One region of the Mesorhizobium sp. M0159 genome, then DNA from elsewhere that is predicted to be linked to it. Evidence: predicted binding sites of a transcription regulator. Region 1 holds the regulator's gene; each other region holds the start of a gene.
The links. Region 1 encodes PhoB, which activates phosphate uptake and scavenging genes when phosphate is short. Its sites were predicted from a motif close to TGTCATNNANCTGTCAT; they were not measured.

Region 1 (4,695 bases):
GTGCCGCGATCGGCGCGCCACGCTGGGTGGTGATCCGTTCGGTCGCCTACCGCGCCGCATTGTCCGGCATCGTCACCGGCATATTGCTGGCGATAGCACGCATTTCCGGCGAGACGGCGCCGCTGCTCTTCACCGCGCTCAACAACCAGTTCTGGAGCAGCAATATCAACGCGCCGATGGCCAGCCTGCCGGTGACCATCTTCCAGTTCGCTCTCAGCCCTTACGAGGAATGGCAGCAACTGGCGTGGACCGGCGCACTCATAATCACCCTGACGGTTCTGGGCTTGAGCATCCTCGCCCGCAGCCTTACCGGACGCAGAGAGGACAGATGACACAGATGTTGTCCCCAGACATGACGATGGCCGAAACGGTCGCCGAGAAGACGAAGATCGAGGTCAAGAATCTCAACTTCTACTACGGCCAGAGCAAGGCGCTGAAGGACATCAGCCTGTCGCTGCCTGAGCGCAGTGTCACGGCCTTCATCGGCCCTTCGGGCTGCGGGAAATCGACGCTGCTGCGTGTGTTCAACCGCATCTATGAGCTCTACCCAAAACAGATGGCCGAGGGCCAGGTGCTGCTCGACGGCAAGAACATTCTCGACCGGTCGCAGGATCTCAACCTCCTCAGGACCAAGATCGGCATGGTGTTCCAGAAGCCGACGCCGTTCCCGATGTCGATCTACGAGAACATCGCCTTCGGCGTCAGGCTCTACGAGAACCTCGGCAAGTCCGAGATGGACGGCCGCGTCGAACAGGCGTTGAAGCGCGCCGCGCTGTGGAGCGAGGTCAAGGACAAGCTCAACGCCAGCGGCTTGAGCCTATCTGGCGGCCAGCAGCAGCGGCTCTGTATCGCCCGCACCGTGGCCGTGAAGCCGGAAGTCATTCTGCTCGACGAACCGGCTTCGGCCCTCGACCCGCTGTCGACTGCCAAGATCGAGGAACTGATCGACGAATTGCAAGCCGACTACACGATCGTCATCGTCACCCACAACATGCAGCAGGCGGCGCGCGTGTCGCGCCAGACCGCCTTCATGTATCTGGGTGAACTGGTCGAGTTCGACCGGACCGAGAAGATCTTCACGTCGCCCCGCGAGAAGCGCACGCAGGACTACATCACTGGCCGCTTCGGCTGAGCCGTTCCGATCATGCATATGAGGACAGGACCATGGGCGAACACACAGTCGCTTCTTTCGACGAGGATCTCGAGCAGATCAGCAAGCTGATCCGCGACATGGCCGACCTCGCCGGTTCGATGGTCGGCGGGGCGACCAAGGCCCTGTTGAATTCCGACAACGTGCTGGCGCAACGCGTCGTTTCCGACGACGCCATCATGGATGCGCGTCAACGCGAACTGGACGACCGCGCCATAACCCTGATCGCCAAACGCCAGCCGATGGCCCACGATCTTCGCCATGTGGTCGGAGCGATCCGCATGGCGGGCGACCTCGAACGCATCGGCGATCTTGCCAAGAATATCGCCAAGCGCGTGAGTGCGGTCGGCCTCAGCGCCACGCCGCGGGACCTGTCGCATTCCATCGACGCGATGGCGCAGCTGGTTCTCATCCAGGTGCAGGGTGTCATCGAGGAATATGCTGCAGGCGATGCGGCCGCGTTGGCCAAGCTGCGTGCCGCCGACGAGCGCATCGACGTCAAATACACGTCCGTGTTCCGCGAGCTCTTGACCTACATGATGGAAGATCCGCGCAACATCACCGCTTGCACGCACCTGCTGTTCTGCGCCAAGAATCTGGAGCGGATCGGCGACCATGTCACCAACATCGCCGAAAATGCGTATTATGTGCTGACCGGCGAGCAATTGCCGGTCAATCGTCCGAAGCAGGACGAAACGACAATGTCCGCACCGGTGACATGATGGGGGTGCCCAGCCGATGATCGCACCACGCATAATGGTGGTGGAGGACGAGGAGCCGTTGGGTGTGCTGCTCCGCTACAATCTCGAATCCGAAGGCTACCAGGTCGAGGTGGTGACACGCGGCGACGAAGCCGAGATCCGTTTGCAGGAGAATGTGCCCGACCTTTTGGTGCTCGACTGGATGATACCAGCGGTTTCCGGCATCGAGCTCTGTCGTCGGTTGCGGGTGCGCCCCGAAACCGAGCGGCTGCCGATCATCATGCTGACCGCGCGCGGCGAGGAGAGCGACCGGGTGCGCGGTCTTTCGACCGGCGCCGACGACTATCTGGTCAAACCGTTTTCGACACCGGAATTCATGGCCAGGGTCAAGGCGCTGCTGCGGCGCGCCAAGCCGGAAGTGCTGTCCAGCGTGCTGAAGGTAGGCGACATCGTGCTCGATCGCGAATCGCACAGGGTCTATCGCAAGAAGAGCGAAATCAGGCTCGGGCCGACCGAATTCCGGCTGCTCGAGTTCATGATGCGGCATCCGGGCCGTGTCTTCTCGCGCAGCCAGTTACTCGATAATGTCTGGGGCGAGACAATCTACATCGACGAACGCACCGTCGACGTGCATGTCGGGCGGCTGCGCAAAGCCGTCAACAACGGCCGGATGCCGGATGTCATCCGCACCATCCGCGGTGCCGGCTATGCGATCAGGGAAGATTGACCCGCCTGGTCAGGCTACGTTCTTTCTGACGCTGGGCCTCATTTGCGCGCCCGGCGCGAAAATCTCCTGGTCGACGAAGCTTAACGCCCGCATCGCGCAGCCTTCGCGGATCAGCGGCAATTCGTTCGGCTCTGTATCGAAGGAGATCGAGCCTGAATGCTGGCCGCCGGCGGTCTGGGCGATTGCCTTCCGCATGGCCGGCTCGATCAGATCGAAGGCGGCGGCACTGGCGCCGACCATCGCGACCGGTGCCGGATCGATCAGCGCGAACAGCGAGCCGAGACCGAAACCCAGCGCTTCGCCGGCCTTGCGGTAGGCCTCGCGTTCCGGCCCATCTTTCTCGCGCGCCCGGGCCGCCAGTGCTCGCATGTCGGCGTCGCTGACGTCGGCGACCGGCTCGCTGTCTTCGCTCATCTGCCTGGCGTTGCGCCAGATGGCGTAGTTGCCGGCATAGGCCTCGATGCAGCCGCGCCGCCCGCAACGGCAGAGCGCGCCGCCCGGACGATGGATCATGTGGCCAAATTCGCCGCCCGAGGAATGCGTCCCGGTGAACAGTTCGCCCTTCAGCACCAGCCCCATGCCGATGCCATGCGAAAGCAGGATGGCGATGAAGTCGTCGCGATAGCGATCCGGATTGCGCCAGCGCAAAGCCACCGCCATCATGTTGCAGTCGTTCTCCACCGTTGCCGGGATGCCGAATTCGTCCTCCAGCATGTCGGCAAAGGCGATGTCGGTCTGCGGCGTGATCGGCGACCACAGCATGGCGCGTGCAGGGGAGTCGGTAATGCCCTGAATCGCCAGGGCGATGCGGGCGACACTGCGGACGTCAAGGTCTGGATCCTGCAGCCGGCGCCGGACGATGGTCATGCATTCACGGATCAGCTCGTCGCGCGGCATGGTCAGCGTGTCCAGCCGGCGCTGTTCCTCGGCGACCACCTGTCCCGTATAGTCGATAATAGCGGCCGACAGGAAATTCAGCGACAACACCACGGTCAACACCGCCGCCGCTTCCGGGTTGAGGGCGAGGCCGACCTGCGGACGACCGCGTTTCAACGAAACGGGCTCACTTGCCTTGCTCTCGGCGAGGATGCCTTCCCGTATCAGGTCAGAAGAGATCGCCGATATGGTCGAATGACTGAGGCCGGTGGTAGCTGCGATCTCAGTACGCGATGGCTGGCCGGCCCGGCGCACCGCCGAGATCACCATCGCCCGGTTGCGCCGGCGCAAATCGTCATGGCGGATTCCGACCGACATTGTTTTGCTTTCCTCCCGGTTGCCGCGGCCGCTCATGAACCGGAAGCCGTCGGTAATGTCCGACAAATAGTGTCGGACGCAGGCAAATAGTGTCAGATGCAGGTGGCGCTGTCATCGTTTATTCCGACGCTCGAAAAAACTCGCAGAGTCATCAAAATCCATCAGAATCGATGTTGACAGCAGCCGGAGATCGGGCCAGTATTTTTTCGAGGCTCGAAAAAATTAGAGCTTCTAAGCTGGTCTTTGAGCCAATTGGTCACGCCGTACGCGGCGCAGGGAGGATATGATGAAGAAATTCACGACCGCCATTCTGGCGGGTGTCGCCATGACGCTGGCGCTGGCGTCGGTGGCGCAGGCTAAAGACAAGGTCATCGGCGTTTCCTGGTCGAACTTCCAGGAAGAGCGCTGGAAGACCGACGAGGCCGCAATGAAGGCGGCCATTGAGGCCGCAGGCGACAAGTATATTTCCGCCGACGCACAGTCCAACCCCGGCAAGCAGCTCACCGACGTCGAGAGCCTGATCTCGCAGGGCGCCAGCGCACTGATCATCCTGGCGCAGGACGCCTCGGCCATCGGGCCGGCCGTGCAGAAGGCACTGGACGAAGGCATCCCGGTCGTCGGCTATGACCGGCTGATCGAGAACAAGGACGTGTTCTATCTGACCTTCGACAACAAGGAAGTCGGCCGCATGCAGGCCCGCGAAGTCTTCAAGGTGAAGCCGGAAGGCAACTACGTCTTCATCAAGGGTTCGGGTTCCGATCCGAATGCCGATTTCCTGTTTGCCGGTTCGATGGAGGTGCTGAAGGAGGCCATTGACGGCGGCAAGATCAAGAATGTCGGCGAGGCCTATACGGACGGCTGGC
Region 2 (4,695 bases), on a different contig from region 1:
CGATCTCCATCGTCATGCCTTGCGGCAGCGTCTCCTGGATGGTCGGCACGATCTTGTGGATTGCCGCCGCGGTGGTCAGCGGATTGGCGGCCGGCGTCGGAAAGATGGCGAGAAAGATGCCGGGCTTGCCGTTGAAGGTGACCCTGGTGTCGGTGTTCGCCGCGGCGAGCTCGACGCGGGCCACGTCGCGCAGTCTCACCACATTGCCGTCCTTCGAGCGGAGCGGAAGGGCAGCGAAAGCCTCCGGCGTCTGCAGGGTCGAGCGAACCGTGATCGAGGAAGCCACATATTCGTTTTCGGTATCGCCGGGCGCGGAGAGGAAATTCGATTCGTTGATGGCGGTCAGCACTTCCGCCGCCGTCACGCCGCGCGCCGCCAGTTTGATCGGGTCGATCCAGACACGCATCGAGTATTCGGCGGCGCCGAAAATCTGCACGTCGGCAACACCTTCGACCGTCGAGATACGCGGCCGCACGACGCGCTCGATATATTCGGTGAGTTGTTCCGGCGTCATGTTCGGGTTCTGCATCGAGATGTACATCATCGCGAACTGCTGGCCGGTGCCCTTGACGATCACCGGGTCTTTGGTTTCGTCCGGCAGATCGCCGCGCACGCTCTGGACCTTCGACAAGACTTCGTTCAGCGCCACGTCAGGGTCGGAGCCGAGTTTCATCTGCACTGTCACGGTGCTGGATGACGGCCGGCTCGCCGACGTGACATAATCGATGTTTTCGGTCGACGCGACGGCACGCGCGATCGGCGCGGAAATGAACCCCTGGATCAGGTCGGCGCTGGCGCCGGGATAGGCAGTGGTGATGGTGATGGCCGTTTCTTCAACCTCTGGATACTGCCGGATCGAAAGGTTGAAGATGCCTTGGAAACCCAGAAGCAGGATCATGCAGGCAAGCACGGTCGAAAGGACCGGGCGGCGGATGAAGAGGTCGGAAAAGCTCATTGCTGGGCTGCCTGCTGGTTCCCCGGCTTGCTCGGATCGATCGTGTTGTCGACGGCAACGGACATGCCGTTGGAGAGCCGGTTCTGGCCGGCGGTAACGACTTCGTCGCCGGGCGCGATGCCCTCCAGGATCTCGACCAGGCCGGCGTTGCGGCGGCCTGGCTTGACGAACACCTGGGCGAGCACGAGCTGCGGCTTCTGTTCTTCCGCTGCCGGCTTGGCCTCCTCTGCCGGTTTGGCTGGGGTAGCAGCCGGCTTTTCGTCGGGTTTTGCCGCGGGTGCTTCGGCCGCGGGCTTGGCAGCATCTGCAGCCGGCTTTTCTTCCGGCTTTGCCTCGGGCGCCGCGCCGTTGGCTTCGGCGGATTTGGCCGGGCGCACCACGAAGACGAAGTCGCCGTACAGGCTGGAAGTCAGCGCCGTCTGCGGCAGCGCCAGCACGTCGTTCTCCTCGGGCAGTTCGACGCGCACCTGGACGAACTGGCCGGGCGTCAGCTTGCCTTCGGGATTGCCGACCTCCGCCCTCACGGTCACCAGCCGGCTGGTCGGGTCGATCTTCGGATCGATGCCGCGGATGCTGCCGGTGAACGGCATGTCGCCGCCGCCGACGCCCAACCGCACCGTCTGTCCGATCTTCAGCTGCGGAAGCTGCTGCTCCGGCACGGTGAAATCGACACGCATCGTATCCATGTCCTGCAAGGTCACCACAGCGGTGCCGGGTGTGAGATACTGGCCAAGGTCGATTTTCGGAATACCGACGGTACCCTTGAAAGGGGCCGTCAACTGCTTTTGGTCGAGCACCGCTTGCAGCTTGTTTACCTGCGCTGCGGAGACCGATGCTGCTGCCTGCGCCGTGTCGAGCGTAGCGTCGGTGCCGACCCCGCGCTTCTGCAGCTCAAGAGCGCGCATCAGCGTCGTCTGGTCGGATGTGGCTTGCGCCTTCGATGCCACGAGGTCGGCTCGCTCGACTTCATCGTCGAGCTGAAGCAGCACGGCGTTGGCGGCGACCTTCTGATTGGCATGGAACAGGATGTCCTTGACGATGCCCGCGGTTTCGACGGTGAGGTCGACGCCGCGTACGGCACTGACAGTGCCGATCGCCTCGATGCCGGGCGTCCAGGACATCGGTTTGACGATGACCGTCGACACGGTCGCGGCCGGCGGCTTCATGCTGGCGAAGAACTGTTTGGTTGCCATGTCGTGAAACAGGTTGAAGCCGACGATGCCGCCGCACACCAGCACGAGCAGAATGAAGGCGATGATGAAGCGCTTGATCACGAACAGTCCCCTCGGCCACGGCCCAGCATAACGGTCGGACGACCGGAACACATACCTGTGACTGGTCCCAATTTCAAATGACGGCGATCTTACTGTACCGTCTGGACGGTCTTGTCAATTCCGCCTAAGCTAATGAATGGGGAACGCTTGATGAAGGCCCGCAGAGCAAATTCGCGCGAGAAGATTCTCGCCGCCGCCGCCGCCGTGGCGCGCGAGACGGGTCCTGGCAGCCTGTCGCTGGATGCGGTCGCCAGCCGTGCCGGCGTGTCGAAGGGTGGTCTTCTCTACAATTTCCCGACCAAGGCGAAATTGATGCAGGCGCTGGTAGAGGATTACCTGCGCGCCTTCGAGCAGGCCCTGGAGTCCGCCCGCACGGCCGGCGTCAACGGCGAAAGCCCGCTTGCAACTTATATCAAGCTGTCGGCCGAGCATGCCGAGGAATCGAAACCGTCGGCATCCTGGATATTTTCGGCGATTGCCGAGGATCCCGATTTCCTGACCCCGATAAAATCGTTCAGGCGGCAGCTGTTCGAGCGGCTGAAGCAGGAAACGCCGAACCTTAGGGCGCTGCTGGTCTGCTATCTCGCCATCGAAGGGCTTCGCAGCATGAACCTGTTCGGTTCGGACATTCTCTCCGCCGAAGAGCGCCGGCTGCTGATATCGACCCTGCTGGAGATCGCGGAATAGTCTAGGAATGCGCTGGCCGGGTTCAACTGCCTCGGTCGCGTCGATCGCCCGTTGCGTCAACCCAAAGTGCCTGCCGTCACACAGGCTTCATCGTGCCGACATAGCGTCCTCCCATTCTTTGCTGCAACGCAGGAGGAGTGGGGTGTGGTCGATATTGTTTCAAGCGAGGCAGGAATTCCAAGGCCGGAGCATCCGCTTGACCGGCCAAACGACACCGGTAAATGGTTTCTGCCGGCCTTTGCCGTCATCATTCTGGGCGGCCTTGCCTATGTCGGCTACGCGCTCAGCCAGGACCTGACCAGCACCATCGCGGTGCCGTGGATCCTGCTTGGGCTGGCGCTGCTGATCGCGCTCGGCTTCGAATTCGTCAACGGTTTTCACGACACTGCCAATGCGGTGGCAACGGTGATCTACACGCATTCCATGCCGGCCGAGCTTGCAGTGATGTGGTCCGGCTTCTTCAACTTCCTCGGCGTGCTTACCGCCAGCGGGGCGGTCGCCTTCGGCATCATATCGCTGCTGCCGGTCGAATTGATCCTTCAGGTCGGATCGAGCGCGGGGCTGGCCATGGTCTTCGCGCTGCTGGTCGCAGCGATCATGTGGAATCTCGGAACCTGGTATCTCGGCCTGCCGGCCTCGAGCTCGCACACGCTGATCGGTTCGATCATCGGCGTCGGTCTCGCCAACCAGTTCATGGCCCCGGCCGGCTCCGTCACCAGCGGCGTCGACTGGTCGCAGGCGTCCAATGTCGGCCTGTCGCTCCTGATCTCGCCGCTGGTCGGTTTTGGCCTGGCTGCACTGCTGCTTCTGGTGATGAAGCTGCTGGTCAGGAACCGCGAGCTCTACGAGGCGCCCAAGTCGAGCGCGCCGCCGCCGCTGTGGATTCGGGCGCTGCTTATTTTCACCTGCACCGGCGTCAGCTTTGCCCACGGCTCCAATGACGGGCAAAAGGGCATGGGCCTCATCATGCTCATCCCGATCGGCGTCGTGCCGACCGCCTTCGCGCTCAACCGCACACCGGACGTGAACTATCTCGAAGCTTACAAATCGGCGGCGACGCAGGTCGAAACGGTACTCGGCAAATACGTCAAGCCCGGCGTCGCCGTGACCGATGCGGCAACCGTGGTCGGCAACGCCGTTCGCACCAAGACCTGGAAGGACGAGACCACGCCTGCCCTGCAGAGCTTCATCCACGACACCAGCGCCATGTTGTCGCCCTATCCGTCCGTGGAAAAGCTGCCGACAACGCTGGTCAGCAACGCCCGCAACAACATCTATCTTATCGGTGAAGCGCTGAAGCTGATCGACAAGAAGAAGCTGCTGCCGATGGAGGCAGACGACCTGAAGGCGGTGACGACCTACCATAAGGCGGTCGACAACGCGACGAAGTTCATCCCGCTCTGGGTCAAGGTCGCCATCGCGCTGGCGCTCGGCCTCGGCACCATGGTCGGCTGGAAGCGCATCGTCGTCACCGTCGGCGAGAAGATCGGCAAAAGCCATTTGACCTACGGTCAGGGTGCGTCCGCCGAGCTTGTCGCGATGGCGACGATCGCATCGGCCGACTATCTCGGCCTGCCGGTCTCAACCACCCATGTGCTGTCCTCGGGCGTTGCCGGCACCATGGCGGCGAACGGCTCGGGCCTGCAATGGTCGACGGTGCGCAACATGCTGATGGCCTGGATACTGACCCTTCCGGTCTCCATCTGTCTTGCCTTCGTGTTGTTCGTCATCTTCCGCCAGGTGTTCTGAGCGGGGGCAGGGTTTGACCAGAATGTCGCG
Region 3 (4,695 bases), on a different contig from region 1:
GCCCTCGGTATCGCTGATCGAGCGACGATGAATGACGGCGAAGGGAATGGCAGTTTTGCCGTTGGTTTCGATCCGCCATTCGACTTTGGGTCCAGCCGAATTGAGGCCGGAAAAGCTTTCCCAGACCGTGGTCATATCGCCAGGTGGAAAGCCGTAGAACAGCGATTCCCGCGCATCGTCGTAGGAAACCAGCACCGGGTAACCGCGGTAGCCCGAACAGGCGAGATCGGCCCAGTCCCCGTCGCCTTCTTCCGCGTGGGCATAGGTGACGCAGTCCTTCTCCCAATCGAGATCGGTATAGACGCTGGATATGTCGCCGGCCCGGGCCGCCTGGCAGAAACCGGCGAGGGCAAGCGGGATCCAGAGAGCGCGCATGGCGGAACAACTCAGTTCGGGGGGCGCAGCGTACCGTCAAATTTAGCAGCAGCCTAGAGGAAGTCAGGCTGCGCACAGTGGTCTGGTAAAACGGAACACTATCTCTTCAAACTTGCCTCTATCAGAAGATCGGCGTTGCGGGCCACCGACTGCGCCGGTCCGCCGGCACCGAACAGCTGGCCGCTGATATAGGCGCCCTCGATCAGCAGCAGCAGCCCGTCGCCCAGCGTCTCGGCGTCGCCGGCGCCCATCGCCGCCGCCATGGCACGCAAGCGCCGGCGCAATTCCTGCTTGTTGGCCTCGCTCACGACGCGGGCCGGATGGCCAGGTTCGGGATATTCGACCGCGGCATTGGTCATGCCGCAGCCGCGATAGTCGGGCTTTTGCGTGCGCTTGCCGACACGCGTCAGGAAAGCGACGATCTGCGCGCGCGGATCGCCGGGATGGGCATCCACCGCCTCGTCGAAACGCTCCCAGAATTCGAGGTCATAGTGCCGGAGGTAGGATGCGGCCAGCTCGTCCTTGGACGGAAAGCTGCGGTAGAGGCTGGGCTTGGTGACGCCGGCACGCCGCACGATCTCGTCGACGCCGATCGCCCTGATGCCTTGCCGGTAGAACAGGTCGCGCGCGACCTGGAGAATCCGTTCGGCGGCGCGAGGCGGCGGTGCGTCATTCGCCTTGATCGTTGGTTCAATGCTTTTCATGCCTGGTCTGCCGGTTAGCTGGTTGACAATGTTACCGGTCGGTACGTATGTTTCGCGCTCCTGCAACGTACCGGTCAGTAACATGATAGCTCAATCCCGCCCGTTTGGCCAGCGCTACGCTTTCGTCGTGGTCGCCGTCATCTTCCTCTGCCTGCTGATCGCAGCGGGCCTGCGTTCGGCGCCGGCAGTCATGATGCTGCCGCTGGAGAACAGTTTCGGCTGGCGGCGCGACGTGGTGTCGCTGGCGGCGGCCACCGGCATCTTCCTCTACGGCCTGACCGGGCCGTTTGCCGCGGCGCTGATGGAGCGGATCGGGCTGCGCCGCACCTTGCTTGCCGCGCTGCTGTTGATGTCGGGATCGACCGCGCTCAGCCTGTTGATGACCAAACCGTGGCATCTGCTCCTCACCTGGGGCGTGTTTTCCGGCGTCAGCTCGGGCGCCGTCGCCACCGTGCTCGGCGCGACCATCGTCAACCGCTGGTTCAAGACCAATCGCGGCCTGGTGATGGGACTGATGTCGGCGTCCAGTGCCACCGGGCTGCTGGTCTTCCTGCCGCTGCTCGCCTCGCTCGCCCAGTCGGGCGGCTGGAGGCCGATTGTCATCGCGGTCTCGGTTGCCACCGCCTGCCTGCTGCCGCTGGTCTGGCTGCTGGTGCCGGAGCGGCCGGCCTCCATCGGCATGGTGCGCTATGGCGCCGAGCTCGACGACGTGCCGCCGTCACCACCTGCCGCGCAAGGCAATTTCCTCGCGCATACGATGAGCACGCTGCGCCGCGCCGCCGGCACGCGCGTCTTTTGGTATCTGTTCGCCACCTTCTTCGTTTGCGGCTTCACCACCAACGGGTTGGTTGGCACGCACCTGATCGCCTTTTGCGGCGATATGGGCATCGGCGAAGTGCAGGCTGCAGGCCTGCTCTCGATGATGGGCATCTTCGATCTTATCGGCACAACGCTGTCGGGCTGGCTCACCGACCGTTTCGACCCGCGCAAGCTGCTCGGCGTCTATTACGGTATTCGCGGCCTGTCGCTGATCTATTTGCCCTATTCCGGCTTCTCGGCGACCAGCCTGATCATCTTCGCCGTGTTTTACGGACTGGACTGGATCGCGACGGTGCCGCCGACGCTCAGGCTTTCCAACGAGGCGTTCGGCGACCGCAGCGGGCCGATCGTCTTCGGCTGGATCGTCGCCGGCCATCAGGTGGGTGCGGCAACCGCCGCTGCCTTCGGTGGCACCATGCGTGAGCTTCAGGGCAACTATCAGCTTGCCTTCCTGATCGCCGGCATGACGGCAATAGCCGCCGCCTGCATCTCGCTGCTGATCAACACCAGCCGCCCGGCGTTTGATCCGGAACCGCAGGCGGCGTAGGGCGCAATCGGCCGTGCTAATCTCCCCCCTTGAGGGAGATGGCCGCGAAGCGGCCAGAGGGGGTCGGTCCGACTGGGCTCGGCCCCTTATCGCCGATGCAAGAGGTCGGTGCTCCATGCGAGACGACCCCCTTCTGTCGCCTTCGGCGACATCTCCCCCTCAAGGAGGGAGATTCGCCAGCCTGTTCACTGTTATCAAACCTTCATCGTTTCGAAATTTGCCTGAAACATTGAAGCTGGAGCTTGGCGGCGACGTTCAATGCCATCCAGGAGACAGCCATGAACAAGATTTCGATGACGCGACGCGCTTTCGTCACGTCGGCCAGCGCCGTTGGCCTGGTCGGCGCCTCGGGCCTCGCCCTTCCCTATTACTCGCGCGCCAATCAGCGCCCGGCTTTCACCCATGGCATCCAGTCCGGCGACGTCGACGCCACCAGCGGCATGGTCTGGACACGCACCGACCGGCCGTCGCGCGTCATGTTCGAGGTGTCGCCGACCGAAAGCTTCACCAATGCCGTCCGCCTGGCGCCGCTCGATACCTCGCCGGCCAGCGATTATACGGTGAAGCGGCTGCTTACCGATCTCGCCTCCGACCAGGACATCTTCTACCGCATGGTCGCGGCCGATCTTGCCGACATCAACGCCGTTTCCGAGCCGGTCGTCGGCCGCTTCCGCACGGCACCTGCCTCGAAGCGCGACATTCGCTTTGCCTGGTCGGGCGACACCGCCGGCCAAGGCTGGGGCATCGACGAGACCGGCATGAAGACCTACGCCACCATTGCCAAGCACACGCCCGACTTCTTCCTGCATTCGGGCGATACGATCTATGCCGATGGTGCGATGAAGGACGAGGTCGACCTGCCCAACGGCGGCAAGTGGAAAAACAAAGTGCTGATCGACGAGAAGCGCAAGGTTGCCGAGACGCTGAACGAATACCGGGCGCAGTGGAAATACAACATGATGGACAGGCATTTGCTGGCGCTCAGCGCCATCTGTCCGACCTTCTATCAGTGGGATGACCACGAGGTGCTGAACAACTGGTCGGAATCGAAGGACCTGAGCGCCGACGATCGCTACACTGAAAAATCCATCCATGTGCTGGCGGCACGTGCGGCGCGCGCCTTCCACGAAATGACGACGATCCGTTACGAGCCGTCGGAGCCGGGCCGCGTCTACCGCAAGATCGCCTATGGTCCGCTGCTCGACGTGTTCTTCCTCGACATGCGTTCCTACCGCGGCCCCAACGGTCCGGATATGCAGGAGACGATGACGCCGCAATCGCGCATCCTCGGTGAACAGCAGATCAAGTGGCTGAAGCGTGAACTGGCGAATTCCAACGCAACCTGGAAAATCATCGCCGCCGACATGCCGCTCGGCCTCGTCGTCTGGAACGACGGCACCAAGAAGGTAGGGGCCGAGGCGGTCAGCAATGGCGACAATGGCCCGGCCAAAGGGCGTGAGCTGGAAATTGCCGACCTTCTTCGCTATATAAAGAATGCGGGTATCAGCAACACTGTCTGGCTCACCGCAGACGTGCATTACACAGCCGCGCATTACTACAATCCGGACAAGGCGCAGTTCCAGGACTTCAATCCGTTTTGGGAATTCGTTTCGGGTCCGATCCATTCCGGCACGTTCGGGCCTAATGGTTTCGATATGACATTCGGCCCGGAGCTGAAGTTCATAAAGGCACCAACTGCCGAACAGGGTCAAAACCTGGCGCCTTCGGCCGGCCTGCAGTTCTTCGGGCTCGTCGAAATCGATGGCGCCACCGAGCAGTTGACGGTGCGGCTGATGGATCGCGACGACAGCGAACTCTACAAGGTCACGCTCGATCCGGTGCGGTCGGCGTGAGCGACGGCGCCACTACCCTCGGGCCAGCCCGAGGGTAGGACGTATATCAATCGGGATAGCAGACGACGGGAATGTTGGGCCAGACGGCGCTGTCGCATCCGGCATTTTGCTGCCGCTGCTTGAAGGCGGCGCTGACCGGCCCGGTCACCACCGGATCGACGCCATCGGGAGCATCGGCAAAAAGCTGCTCCGCCGACGGCTTGTCGGACGGCAAAGCAGACCGCGTCTCCTTGAACGACGCCGCCGACTGCGCCGCGCCGGCCGCGAGGAGGACGGCGAGCGCGGTACATGCCAAAATCGGCCGGAGTTTGATGCCTATCTCGATCATGAAATTCGAACTGTCCGGACCATGAAAGGTTCCGCCTTGGTTAATAATTCCACTTCACACCAAGACATT
Region 4 (4,695 bases), on a different contig from region 1:
CGACGAGCTCACCCAGCCGGCAAAACCGCTCGCCAAGGAACGCTGGGCCGGCGGCGTCGATGCGGTCGGCAGTCACACGCTGGCCAACGTTCTGTCGATGACCTCCTATGGCGGCGCCGTCGCCGCTTGCGGCCTCGCCGGCGGCATGGACCTGCCGGCAAGCGTCGCCCCCTTCATCCTGCGCGGCGTCTCGCTGCTCGGCATCGATTCGGTGATGGCGCCGAAGGCGGTCCGCCTCGAGGCCTGGCGCCGCATCGGCGCCGATCTCGACCACGCAAAGCTTGCCAGCCTGTCGATGAGCATCGGCTTCGACGGCATCATCGGCGCCGCGCATGAGATCGTCGAGGGCAAGATCCGCGGCCGCGTGGTGGTGGATATATGAGCCCCCAAGGGATAAAAAAGAGCGCGACCGCTAAAATTCGAGCGATCAACCACAACCTTCGATAAGCTCTGTCTGGCAGGAGTTCCGTATGATTGCGGAACCCGGCATCAGAGAGGCGGAACCAGCCGAACGGGCCGACGGGACGGCCCCCGCGGCGCCAGGACGGCAGCTTGTCGCCGCGCCACCGCTGGCGCCGGAACTGCCGGCCTCCAACCGCGAAGGCCTGCCCTTCCTGACGCTCGTCGCCATCGTCGTGCTGGCAGGCTTTTCGCATCTGACCGGGGCGCCGATCTTCATCACCATCGGCCTTTTGGCGACAGCCATCGCCGGGCTCGCCATGCATCTGCGCAACAGGCGCACCGAGCGCCGCGCGGTGGCCCTGCTCGATGCCACGACCGCCCGCAGCCGCGCCGAAATCGAGACGCTGGCCGACCGCATGTGGGAGATGCAGGAGAGCGAGGAGCGCTTTCGCGGGCTGATCGATGCACTCGGCGATCTCGTCGTCCATCGTGACCGCGACGGCCACATTGTCTACGCCAACAAGGTTTTCGCCGACCTTGTCGAAACCGACCAGCGCGACCTTGCCGGCAAGACCCTGGCCGAACTAGGCATCGATGTCGGCATCGTCCCCGACGCCGCGTTTTCCGACCATGAATGCCTGAGTTCCACCGACGTCGCCATTCGCACGCCGGACGGCCCACGCTGGTTCTCTTGGATCGAGCTGTCGGTGCGCGACAAGGACAGCGGCGCCGTTTCGCATCGCGCCATCGCCCGCGACATCACCGCTCGCAAGCGCGCCGAATCCTCGCTGATCACCGCCCGCGAGCGGGCCGAATATGCGAGCCAGGCCAAATCGCGCTTCCTCGCCACCGTCAGCCACGAGATCCGCACGCCGATGAACGGCATCATGGGCATGGCCCGGCTTCTCGCCGACACCAGCCTTTCGCCCGAGCAGCGGACCTATGTCGGCGCCATCTCGACCTCGGCCAGCGCGCTGCTGGCGCTGATCGAGGACCTGCTCGACTACTCCAAGATCGAGGCCGGCCGCTTCGATCCCGAACCGCAGCCGATGTCGGTGCGCGAGATCGCCGACAATGTCATCGAGCTTTTGGCGGCGCGGGCTTTTGCCAAGGATATCGGCCTCGGCTGCCATGTCGAACCCGACGTGCCGCAGCTGATCACCGCCGACCCCGGCAGGGTCAGGCAGGTGCTGCTCAATCTCATCGGCAACGCCGTCAAGTTCACCGACAGCGGCGGCGTCCTGGCAAGCATCGCCCGCGTCCGCACCGAAACCACCGACCGCATCTGCTTCACCATCACCGACACCGGCCCCGGTCTGCGCGAGGAGGACATGGAGCGCATATTCGAGGACTTCGAACAGGCTGACGGCACCTCGACCCGTGCGCATGGCGGTGCCGGCCTCGGTCTCGCCATTTCCAAACGCCTGGTGATCGCCATGGGCGGCACTATCTCTGTGTCGAGCCGGCTTGGCCAGGGGTCCGAATTCGTCTTCGAGATTCCCGCTATTTCCGCCGTCGAGGCGCCGCAGATCCGCCAGGACGCGCTGTCGGGCCGGCATGCGGTGATCGTATCGAAGAACCTGGTCGAGGCCGAAGCCCTCGCCCGCACCATTCGCGCCAATGGCGGCACGGTCGATCTGGCCACCGCCGCCGCCCAGGCCACCGCTTTCGCCGAGGGCTGTGACGTGCTTCTGATCGATGCTGCCATGGAGCAAAGCGACGGCAGGCTGCTCAGGCGCCTGCGCCAGAGCGGATTTGCCGATTGCGAGGCAGTGACGCTGATCGCGCCGACCGACCGCGGCATGCTTGGCGAGTTCCGTGCCAACGGTTACGCCACCTTCCTGGCGAGGCCGGTGCGCGGCGAGACACTGCTGCGCGTGCTTTTGACCAGCCATGCACCGGTCATCGCCGAGCCGCAACTGCAAAGGCGCGGCGCGCAGGCGGGGCACGCCATTGGCGCCCGCCAGCAGGGCCTGTCGGTGCTGATCGCCGAGGACAACGACATCAACGCCATGCTGGCCCGCGCCACGCTGCTGAAGGCCGGGCATCGCGTGAAAGTGGTCGGCAACGGCAAGGCCGCGGTCGAGGCGGTCATCAGCACCGGCCACAAGCACCGCTACGACGTGGTGCTGATGGACTTGCACATGCCTGTCATGGACGGTCTGGACGCCATCGCCGCCATCCGCCGCCATGAGGAGGAGACCGCGGTGCCGCCGGTGCCGATCATGGTGCTGTCGGCCGACAGCCAGGAAAAGACCCGCCACGCCGTGCTCGCTCACGGTGCCAGCGGCTTCGTCACCAAGCCGCTCGACCCCGATGCCCTGGTTCATGCGGTCGAAGGGCAAGCGGCCGCCTGAGGCACAACATAGACGGTTGATAGATTACCCAGCCGACGAAGTATTGCCCGCAGAGCCGTATCACGGTACTGTCACAATCCTGTTGCACCTACACCGTATCCCCGTGCCAAGAGGGATGGCTCGAAGGAGAATCACTCGTGCATACAGTCATGCCGGAATGTGATGCTCGGCCGAACGCCAGCGGGCCTTTGCTCGTCGGCCGGAACGCCGATGCCGTCATAAAAGGCGCATCGCTCGGCCGCATCGGCAATCTCGAAGTGCGGCTCGCCCGCAACGAGCCCGAGATCGCTGCCGCGCAGGAAGTGCGCTACCGGGTGTTCTACGACGAGCTTGGTGCCAGGAAGGACCTGTTCCAGATGCAGGACCGCCGCGATGCCGACCGCTTCGATCCCCTCTGCGACCATCTGCTGGTCTTCGATACTTCGCTTTCCGGCCCCGAGCATCGCCGCATCGTCGGCACCTACCGCCTGCTGCGGCAGGAGATTGCCGCGGCCGCCGGAGGCTTCTATTCCGAAGGTGAATTCGAACTGACCAAGCTGATCGCGCGGCATCCCGGCCAGCGCTTCCTCGAGCTCGGCCGCTCCTGCGTTCTGCCGGAATACCGCTCGAAGCGCACCATCGAGGCGCTGTGGCAAGGCATCTGGGCCTATATCAATCATTACGGCATCGGCGTGATGACCGGCTGCGCGTCGTTCCACGGCACCGTGCCGGCGGCACATGCAGAGGCGCTGACCTATCTTGCCCACCACTGCCGGACGAATTCATCCTGGGACGTGCGTGCCGTCGCCGGGCGCTATTGTTCCATGGATCTGATGCCGATCGAGGCGGTCAATACCAAGGCGGCGATCGCCGCGATGCCGCCACTGGTCAAGGGCTATCTGCGCGTCGGCGCGCGCATTGGCGACGGTTGCGTCATCGACCGTGAATTCTCGACGGTCGACGTGTTCGTGGTGATGCCGGTCAAGGAGATCGGTGCCCGCTACGTCAATTATTATGGTGGAGAAGCGCAGCGGTTTGCGGCGTGAATAGTGAATAGTGAATAGTGAATAGTGAATAGTGAATAGTGAATAGAACATAGCACTGACTGCTGGAGCAGCAATTGGCTACTCACTACTAACCATTCACTATTGACCATTCACCCATTCACGCATCTTTCTCAGCCTGCTCGTTGACCGGCCCCGGCTCGACTGGCGCTTCGCTCGCCACATGCTTGGGGCCGCCCTTAGCCACGCCGACCATGGCGGGCCGCAGAACACGCTCGCCGATCGAATAGCCGGGCTGCACGACCTGCACGACCGTGTTGGCCGGTACGTCGGGATTGGGCACCTCGAACATCGCCTGGTGGAAATTCGGATCGAATTTCTCGCCCTCGGGCTCGAGCTTCTTCACGCCGTGGCGTTCCAGCGCCGACAGCATGGCGCGCTCGGTGATCTCGACGCCGTCGATCAGCGCCTTGAAGCCGGCATCGCCCGAAGCCTTGGCCTCCTCCGGGATGGCATCCAGCGCACGGCGCAGATTGTCTGACACCGAAAGCATGTCGCGGGCAAAATTGGCAACCGCATAGGCGCGCGCGTCGTGGACGTCGCGGGCGGTGCGGCGACGCAAGTTCTCCATGTCGGCCGCGACGCGCAGCGCGCGATCCTTCAGCTCTTCGTTTTCCTTCAGAAGCCGCACAAGCGCTTCATAGTCGCCGTCGACGCCACCTTCCCTTGGCTCCGCGGCAGCCTCGGTCTTCTCGGCTTCATCGGGCGCGCGTTCGTCTTTTGCCTGGTCGCTCATCGCCGTTTCCCGTCATTTTCGAATGGTGTGGATTTGCGCCCGATATCGAGGTTTAGCGGCCAAAAATCAAGGGGCAAGCGATACTGCAGCCGCTGTCGCTGATTGATGGCGGACGGCGCAGACCTTTCGATTTTAATTCAAACTTTACCGTACCCGA

Region 2: NKJ32_RS00335 (inorganic phosphate transporter) is a predicted target of PhoB. The motif match lies at 2,991-3,007, and genes of this name have one in related genera.
Region 3: NKJ32_RS00450 (alkaline phosphatase D family protein) is a predicted target of PhoB. The motif match lies at 2,635-2,651, and genes of this name have one in related genera.
Region 4: olsB (l-ornithine N(alpha)-acyltransferase) is a predicted target of PhoB. The motif match lies at 2,829-2,845, and genes of this name have one in related genera.

Annotation. Positions count from the first base shown of each region.
Region 1 covers NZ_JAMYTF010000054.1:15,627-20,321, reverse strand. Annotated here, with positions in the region: gene pstA (phosphate ABC transporter permease PstA) at 1-332, shown strand, start outside; gene pstB (phosphate ABC transporter ATP-binding protein PstB) at 329-1,132, shown strand; gene phoU (phosphate signaling complex protein PhoU) at 1,165-1,872, shown strand; gene phoB (phosphate regulon transcriptional regulator PhoB) at 1,889-2,578, shown strand; gene NKJ32_RS30270 (ROK family protein) at 2,588-3,832, opposite strand; gene xylF (D-xylose ABC transporter substrate-binding protein) at 4,119-4,695, shown strand, end outside.
Region 2 covers NZ_JAMYTF010000001.1:68,648-73,342, reverse strand. Annotated here, with positions in the region: gene NKJ32_RS00350 (efflux RND transporter permease subunit) at 1-955, opposite strand, end outside; gene NKJ32_RS00345 (efflux RND transporter periplasmic adaptor subunit) at 952-2,229, opposite strand; gene NKJ32_RS00340 (TetR/AcrR family transcriptional regulator) at 2,380-2,916, shown strand; gene NKJ32_RS00335 (inorganic phosphate transporter) at 3,061-4,665, shown strand.
Region 3 covers NZ_JAMYTF010000001.1:89,521-94,215, forward strand. Annotated here, with positions in the region: gene NKJ32_RS00435 (hypothetical protein) at 1-375, opposite strand, end outside; gene NKJ32_RS00440 (TetR/AcrR family transcriptional regulator) at 474-1,079, opposite strand; gene NKJ32_RS00445 (MFS transporter) at 1,162-2,445, shown strand; gene NKJ32_RS00450 (alkaline phosphatase D family protein) at 2,724-4,298, shown strand; gene NKJ32_RS00455 (hypothetical protein) at 4,345-4,626, opposite strand.
Region 4 covers NZ_JAMYTF010000008.1:166,789-171,483, forward strand. Annotated here, with positions in the region: gene acuI (acrylyl-CoA reductase (NADPH)) at 1-382, shown strand, start outside; gene NKJ32_RS11600 (PAS domain-containing hybrid sensor histidine kinase/response regulator) at 471-2,759, shown strand; gene olsB (l-ornithine N(alpha)-acyltransferase) at 2,909-3,784, shown strand; gene grpE (nucleotide exchange factor GrpE) at 3,903-4,538, opposite strand.